Regions from separate parts of the Paractinoplanes brasiliensis genome, predicted to be linked through region 1. Evidence: predicted binding sites of a transcription regulator. Region 1 holds the regulator's gene; the other holds the start of a gene.
What was found. Region 1 encodes HrcA, which represses chaperone genes, less so after heat shock. Its sites were predicted from a motif close to GGTTNGCACNCTCNNNNNGAGNGTGCNAACC; they were not measured.

Region 1 (4,123 bases):
CGCCGACATGCTGCTCTTCCCCGGCGACGATCAAGCCCGATGCCGTGGCGGAACGGCGGGTCAGGACCGATGTCGTAGCTGAGGCGTGGGTCAAAGGCCGATGTCGTGGCTCAGTGGTGGGTGCAGACCGTTGCTCCCGGCACCCCGCTACGACATCAAGCCCTTGGTCTTGACCTTGAAAGCCGCCTAATGGCCGTTGAAGGCGTCTCGCATCCGGCTGAAGAAGCCGCCCTGTTTGCTCAGCTCGGCCACGTCCTCGCCGCGGGTCTTGGCGAAGTCGCGCAGCATGCGTTCCTGGTCGGCGGTGAGCTTGGTCGGCGTCTTGACGTCGAGGTGCACGAACAGGTCACCGCGACCCTGACCGCGCAGGTGGGGCACGCCCTTGCCGCGGATGCGCAGCGTCGACGCGGGTTGGGTGCCGGCCTTGACCTCGATGCCCTCCTCGCTGTCGAGCGTCTTGATCGTCAGGCGGGTGCCGAGCGCGGCCGCGGTCATCGGCAGGGTGACGCGGCAGTGCAGGTCGTCGCCCTTGCGCGAGTAGACGTCGTGCGGGCGTTCGTGGATCTCGACGTAGAGGTCGCCGGGGGTGCCGCCGCCGGGACCGACCTCGCCCTGCTGGGCCAGGCGGATGCGCATGCCGTCCTCGACCCCGGCCGGGATCTTGACGGTGAGCGAGCGCCGGGTGCGGACGCGGCCGTCGCCGGCGCAGGTCGGGCAGGGGTGCGGGATGACCGTGCCGTGACCCTGGCAGGTGGCGCAGGGGCGCGACGACACGACCTGACCCAGGAACGTGCGCTGCACGCTCTGCACCTCGCCGCGGCCGCCGCACGTGTCGCAGGTGGCCAGGTGGGTGCCGGGGGCCGTGCCGGCGCCGGAACACTGGGTGCACAGCACCGCGGTGTCGACGGTGATCGGGGCCTCGACCCCGAACGCCGTCTCGACCAGGTCGAGCTCGAGCCGCAGGATCGCGTCGGCGCCGGGACGGGTGCGCGGGCGCGGGCCGCGGGCGTTGCCGCCGGCCGCCGTGCCGAAGAACGCGTCCATGATGTCCTGGAAGCCGACGAACGGGCCGCCCGCGCCGCCGGGACCGCCGCCCGCGCCGCCACCGGGGGCGAGCGGGTCGCCGCCGAGGTCGACGATCTGGCGCTTCTGATCGTCGGAGAGGACCTCGTAGGCCGCGTTGATGTCCTTGAACTTCTCGTGCGCTTCCGGATCGGGGTTGACGTCCGGGTGGTACTGCCGGGCCAGTTTGCGGTAGGCGCGCTTGATCTCGTCGTCGGTGGCTTCCCGGCTCACGCCGAGAATGCCGTAGTAGTCCTTGGCCACGGGCTCCGCAATCCTCGTCAGTTCTGTGCCAAAAGGTCGCCCACGTAGCGTGCCACTGCGCGCACGGTCGCGATGGTGCCGGGGTAATCCATCCGGGTGGGGCCGAGCACACCGAGCCCCCCGACGATCGTCGTCCCGGGGCCGTAACCTGTGCTCACCACGGACGCCGACCGCAGGTTGTCGATCTGGTTCTCGTCGCCGATGCGGACCCGGGTCGTGCTCGGTTCCACTTCGCCGATGAGCTTGAGCAGGATGACCTCTTCCTCGAGGGCCTCGAGGACGGGGCGCAGCGTGCCCTGGAAGTCCAGCACACCCCCACGTGTCAGATTAGCCGTGCCCGCCAAGGCGAGGCGTTCCTCACTGCGCTCGACGAGCGTCTCGAGCAGCACGGAGGCCAGACAAGTCATGGTCCCGCGGGTGTCGGGGCCGCACTCGTCGACCAGACCTTGCACGAGCGGCGGCGTGTCGGCCAGCTTCTGACCTGCCAGTTTCTCGTTCACCCGGCGGCGCAGGTCGGTCACGTCGTCGGCGGGCACCGGGGCGGGCAACTCGACCAGGCGCTGCTCGACGCGGCCGGTGTCGGTGATCATCACGAGCATGAGCCGCGTGGTCGAGATCGGCACGAGTTCCAGATGGCGCACCGACGAGCGGGCCAGCGACGGATACTGCACGACGGCGACCTGACGGGTCAGCTGGGCGAGCAGGCGCACCGTGCGGTGCACGACGTCGTCGAGGTCGACCGCGCCGATCAGGAACCGCTCGATGGCCCGGCGCTCGGCCGGCGTGAGCGGCTTGACCTTGGAGAGCCGGTCGACGAAGAGCCGATAGCCGGCATCGGTGGGCACCCGGCCGGCACTCGTGTGCGGCTGGCGGATGTAGCCCTCTTCCTCCAGCACCGCCATGTCGTTACGCACGGTCGCCGGGGACACGCCCAGCTGGTGCCGCTCGACGAGCGATTTCGAGCCGACCGGCTCCTGCGTCTCGACATAGTCCTCGACGATCGCCCGCAACACCTCGAGCTTGCGGTCATCCAGACTCACAATGACCCCTCCCTCTTGGCACTCCCGCGGACAGAGTGCCAGTCTACGTCGCCGCCGTCGGGAGCGCGATGATCGAATGCGGTGTCTGTTCCCCGACTTGATCAGCGAGTCGCCCTCGACCGCATTGAACTGCGGCTCTACGGTGTCAGCCATGACTGAACCACCTCGCCCGCCCGGTGAAGGTAATCCGTACGATCCGACCACGCCGTTCAACCCTTATGCGGCTAACGACCCGGTCTCGGGTTCGACACCCCCTCCGCCGCCTCCCTATGGCGCCCCGCCGCCGTCGTCCGGTGGCCCGTCCTACGGTGGCCCGCCGCCGTCGTCGGGCGGTCCCGGTTACGGTGGCCCGCCGCCGTCGTCCGGTGGCCCCGGCTACGGCGGCCCAGGTTATGGCGGCCCGCCGCCTCCGTACGGCTACCAGCAGCCCGGTTACGGCGCCGCGCCCAACCAGGACGACAAGACCTGGATCATGATCGCCCACTTCGGCGGCGCGCTCGGCGCTCTCGTCGGCGGCGGCCTGTCCGGCTGGATCGTGCCGTTGATCGCCATGCTGGCCAAGGGCAACCAGTCCCCCGCCGTCCGGGCCGAGGCGGTCAAGGCCCTCAACTTCCAGATCGTGTGGTCGGTCGTCACGCTGATCGGCTGGGTCACCGCCTGCGCCGTCATCGGCTTCGTGATCATCCCGATCGCCGCGCTCATCGCCATCGTGTTCGGCGTCATCGCCGGCGTGAAGGCCAGCAACAACGAGCCGTACAACTACCCGCTCTCCATCAACCTGATCAAGTAGCGTGGCCGGCCGCGCCGGGTACGGGGCCCGGCGCGTCAGACCACGTCCCTGATCACGGCGTCGGCCAGCAGCCGCCCCCGCAGCGTCAGGATCAAAAGCCCTTCCTCGTACGCGTCGGCGTCGATCAGCCCGTTGGCCAGAGCCTGCTTGGCGCCCACCGGGTCGACCCGATCGAGCCCGATGCCCTCACGCAGCCGCACCCGCAGCATCACGTCCTCGACGTGCCTGTCCTCGGCGCTGAGCAGCTCGCGCCCCTGCCCCGGCGAGAGACCCCGCAAAAGCCTTCCCGCGTACGCCGCCGGATGCTTGACGTTCCACCAGCGCACCCCGCCGACGTGGCTGTGCGCCCCCGGCCCGAGACCCCACCAGTCGGCGCCGGTCCAGTAGAGCAGGTTGTGCCGGCAGCGGGCCTCGTCGCCGGTGGCCCAGTTGGACACCTCGTACCACTGGAAACCGGCCTCACTGAGAGCGGCCTCGGCGGCCAGGTAGCGGTCGGCGGCCACATCGTCCGACGGGTACGGAATCTCGCCACGCCGCATCCGGGCCGCCATCCGCGTGCCGTCCTCGACGATCAACGCGTACGCGCTCACATGGTCGACCCCCGAGTCGATCACCGTCTGCAACGACCGCGCGAAGTCGTCGGCGGTCTCGCCCGGGGTGCCGTAGATCAAATCCAGGTTGACGTGCTCGAACCCGGCCTCGCGAGCCTCCACGGCAGCCTGCGGGGCTCGCCCCGCCGTGTGCTTGCGATCCAGAATCCGAAGAACGCCCGGCGCAGCCGACTGCATGCCGAGCGAGATCCGGTTGAAGCCGTGCCGCCGCAGCCGCCGCAGATAGTCCGGGTCGACGGACTCAGGATTGGCCTCAGTAGTGATCTCGGCGTCCGCCGCAAGCCCCCACGCCCGGTCGATGCCCTCAAGAATCCGCCCGAGATCATCCGCGCTCAGCAGCGTGGGCGTCCCCCCAC
Region 2 (4,123 bases), 2.0 Mb from region 1:
GGTCGTCGCGTACGAATAGCCGCAGGCGACCCAGTAGGCGGGCCAGAACAGCGGCCCGAGCAGCGCATACTGCGCGGCGTGGCGGTGCTCGTGGTCGAACAGCTCACGACGCTGCTCGTCGAGCAGCCACGAGGCGCTGCGCCGGGTGATGATCACGGACCCGACCGTGAAGCAGGACGCGGGCGGGATCGGCAGGCGGTAGCCCTCGGCGATCAGCACCCCGTGGCGGCCCCGCCGGATCTTGGCCCGGGTGATCAGCGCGACCAGCAGCCCTGTCCCCGTGGTGCCGTTCAGCGCGGTGAGGACGCCCCTGGTCACGTGTCGCACGGCCGTCACACGCTCCGGCGCATACGCAGCTCGGTCAACGCGGGGATCACCGGGTGGGGCACGCGCTCGCCGGTGTCGGTGAAGCCCAATTTCTCGTACGCCCGGAGCGCGCGATTGTTGCCGACGACCACCTCGAGCAGCGTCTTCAGGCGCCCGGCCGAGGTCGACCACGCGGCCACCGCCTCGATCAGGTCGGCCACCACCTTGCCGCCGCGGTGAGCCGGCGTCACGTACACGGCGAAGATCACCGTCTCGCCGGGGAAGTCGGGGGAGATCGTGCCGCCCGCGTGCCCGATCAGCCGCTCGCCCTCACCCGGGTCGGCCACGAACTGGGCCAGGCTGTCACCCCGGGACGCCTGCACGACCCGCTGCCGATAGGAGGCGTGTGACCGCTCGGCGGCCTGGGCCAGCGTCTCGAGGAAGGCGAGAGGGCTGTCGGCGAGCATCTCGAGCCGCAGCGCGCGCATCCGGGCCGCGTCCTGAGGGCGTACCCGGTGCACGTTCCAGCTCATGGCGTCTTCACTACCTTCACCGGGCCGGGGCGGCAAGCGGGTTGCCGGGAATCGGACGGGGTGGCGGGACGGCCCGGTGCTGGGGCAAGGTGTCCCGGTGGAGCCGGTCGAGTCGCACATCTTCGTGGTCGAGGAACCGGTGGTGGCCGCCGCCGACCCCTTCGACCCCGAGGGGCGTACAGCCGACCTGAGCTGGCGGCGTGATGTGCCTCCGGACGTGCCCGGGGTGGTCGACCCGATCGTGGCCGGGCCCGGGTTCGGCCAGTGGGCCCGCCGGTTCGGCCGGGTCGCCGGGCGGCACGCGGCCCACCTGGTCCCGGTGATGCTGCTGACCGCGCTGCCCATGCACTTCTTCGTCGGCCGCGTCGACGACACGATCGTGGCCGCTCCCGCGCTGGCCGAGCTGGTCGGCGGGTTCGGCCTGCTGCTGCTCCCGGCCATGTGGCTGGCCTACCTGGCGGTGTCCGCGCTGCCGCTCGTGCTGAGCCTGGCCGGCGTCGTCGGGGTGGCTCTGCCCGCGGCGGCCGAGGGACGCCGGCCCCGCCCTCGCCGGGTGTGGTCGCTGGTGTCGATGCGGCTGCGGGCCCTCTGGCTCTGGTTCGCCGGGTTCGGCCTGCTCAGCGGCGGCCTTCCGGTGCTGCTGACCGAGGAACAGGTGGGTTCGGCGGGCGGCCTGGTCACGGTCGTGTTCGCGATCGGGTCGACGGTCGCGCTGACGTTCGGCGGCCTGCTCGGCTGTGTCGTGGTGGTCGAGCGCGGGCGCGGCCCCCGGCGCGCGACCCACCTGCTCGCCCACTCCCGCCCGGCCGGGCTGCTGGTCGCGGCGGCCGCGGTGGCGGTGGCGCCCCGCCTGGTCGAGCACGCCCTGGGCGGGGTGGCCGCGACGGTGGCCGGGGTGCTGCTGGTTCAGCTCTGGGCGATCGCCGCGCTGGTGACGTACGCACAGGCCCGCCGCGCGGTCGAACCGGTGACCAGCCGTTCGATGTTCGCGGAGCTGGACGCCCCGGAGGAGTGACCACCTCCCGGGGCCGGGGTTTCCTTGCACTCGCACCCTCAGAGTGCTAAACAAGTCATTGGCACTCGCGACTGGTGAGTGCCAAGCAGGTCGGGACGGTGGGGTCTCGGTCGCGGCGTCGCCATCGGCGCCGGGGCACGGGGCCGGTCGTCGCGGGCTATCCGGCTCGGCCTGAGGACGTCACATCGCCAGGTGGTGACGTCCGCAGAGTTCCGCACACGTGCGGGGGCGGGGCCACGCGGCCCGGCACCTCGAATGTCCAGGAGGACAAAGCCGTATGGCCAAGATCATCGCATTTGACGAGGAAGCTCGTCGCGGCCTCGAGCGGGGCATGAACCAGCTCGCCGACGCCGTCAAGGTGACGCTCGGCCCCAAGGGCCGCAACGTCGTGCTCGAGAAGAAGTGGGGCGCTCCCACCATCACCAACGATGGTGTGTCGATCGCCAAGGAGATCGAGCTCGAGGACCCCTACGAGAAGATCGGCGCTGAGCTGGTCAAGGAGGTCGCCAAGAAGACCGACGACGTCGCCGGTGACGGCACGACGACGGCGACCGTCCTCGCCCAGGCGCTGGTTCGTGAGGGCCTGCGCAACGTTGCCGCCGGCGCCAACCCGATGGCCCTCAAGCGGGGCATCGAGGCGGCCGTGGCCAGCGTTTCCGAGGGTCTGACCCAGATCTCCAAGGACGTGGAGACCAAGGAGCAGATCGCTTCGACTGCCTCCATCTCCGCCGGTGACTCCACGGTCGGCGAGATCATCGCCGAGGCCATGGACAAGGTCGGCAAGGAAGGCGTCATCACCGTCGAGGAGAGCAACACCTTCGGCCTCGAGCTCGAGCTCACCGAGGGCATGCGCTTCGACAAGGGCTTCGTGTCGGCCTACTTCATGACCGACGCCGAGCGCATGGAGGCCGTCTTCGACGACCCCTACATCCTGATCGCGAACAGCAAGATCTCCGCGGTCAAGGACCTGCTCCCCGTCCTCGAGAAGGTCATGCAGGGCGGCAAGCCGCTCGTCATCATCGCCGAGGACGTCGAGGGCGAGGCCCTGGCCACCCTGGTCGTCAACAAGGTCCGTGGCACCTTCAAGTCGGTCGCCGTCAAGGCCCCCGGCTTCGGTGACCGTCGCAAGGCCATGCTGGAGGACATCGCCATCCTCACCGGTGGCGCCGTCATCAGCGAAGAGGTCGGCCTCAAGCTGGAGAACGCCGACCTGAGCCTGCTGGGCCAGGCCCGCAAGGTCGTCATCACCAAGGACGAGACCACCATCGTCGACGGCGCGGGCAACGCCGAGCAGATCCAGGGCCGGGTCAACCAGATCCGCGCCGAGATCGAGAAGTCGGACTCCGACTACGACCGCGAGAAGCTGCAGGAGCGCCTGGCCAAGCTGGCCGGCGGTGTTGCGGTCATCAAGGTCGGCGCGGCCACCGAGGTCGAGCTCAAGGAGCGCAAGCACCGCATCGAGGACGCTGTTCGCAACGCGAAGGCGGCCGTCGAGGAGGGCATCGTCCCCGGTGGTGGCGTCGCGCTGGTGCAGGCCGGCAAGACCGCGTTCGACAAGCTCGACCTGGTCGGCGACGAGGCGACCGGCGCGAACATCGTCAAGGTCGCGCTCGACGCCCCGCTGCGTCAGATCGCCGTGAACGCCGGCCTCGAGGGCGGCGTCGTGGTGGAGAAGGTGCGCAACCTCGACGCGGGTCACGGCCTCAACGCCGCGACCGGCGAGTACGTCGACCTGCTGGCCGCGGGCATCATCGACCCGGCCAAGGTCACCCGCTCGGCGCTGCAGAACGCCGCGTCGATCGCCGCGCTGTTCCTCACCACCGAGGCCGTCGTGGCCGACAAGCCCGAGAAGACCCCGGCTCCGGCCGGCGCCCCGGGCGGCGGTGACATGGACTTCTGAGTCCAGTCATAGCAACACGAAGAGAGGGTGGGTCGCCTGGCGGCCCGCCCTCTCTTTCATGTGCGTCACCGGCTGTGCGGCGGCCCGGTGTCTCCGAGCGCTAACGTAAGACGGGTGCGCGAACCCTCCGTTTCCCGTTACACGGCCGGCCGGCTCTCCCCGATCCGACGGGTGGCCGATCTGCGGCGCCTGCGTGGCGAGCAGTTCGACGTCCTCGTCATCGGCGGCGGGGTAACCGGCGCCGGCGCCGCCCTGGACGCCGCCTCCCGGGGCCTCAAGGTTGCCCTGGTCGAGGCGCGTGACCTCGCGGCCGGCACGTCCAGCCGCTCCAGCAAGCTGATCCACGGCGGCCTGCGTTACCTGGAACAG

Region 2: a site for HrcA is predicted at 1,911-1,941, ahead of groL (chaperonin GroEL). Genes of this name have one in related genera too.

The regions. Positions count from the first base shown of each region.
Region 1 is NZ_SNWR01000001.1:2,042,714-2,046,836, forward strand. It holds gene C8E87_RS08885 (DUF4241 domain-containing protein) at 1-82, shown strand, start outside; gene dnaJ (molecular chaperone DnaJ) at 187-1,326, opposite strand; gene hrcA (heat-inducible transcriptional repressor HrcA) at 1,344-2,366, opposite strand; gene C8E87_RS08900 (DUF4870 domain-containing protein) at 2,518-3,156, shown strand; gene hemW (radical SAM family heme chaperone HemW) at 3,192-4,123, opposite strand, start outside.
Region 2 is NZ_SNWR01000001.1:4,050,693-4,054,815, forward strand. It holds gene C8E87_RS18135 (hypothetical protein) at 1-318, opposite strand, end outside; gene C8E87_RS18140 (GNAT family N-acetyltransferase) at 333-839, opposite strand; gene C8E87_RS18145 (hypothetical protein) at 937-1,854, shown strand; gene groL (chaperonin GroEL) at 2,132-3,754, shown strand; gene C8E87_RS18155 (glycerol-3-phosphate dehydrogenase/oxidase) at 3,869-4,123, shown strand, end outside.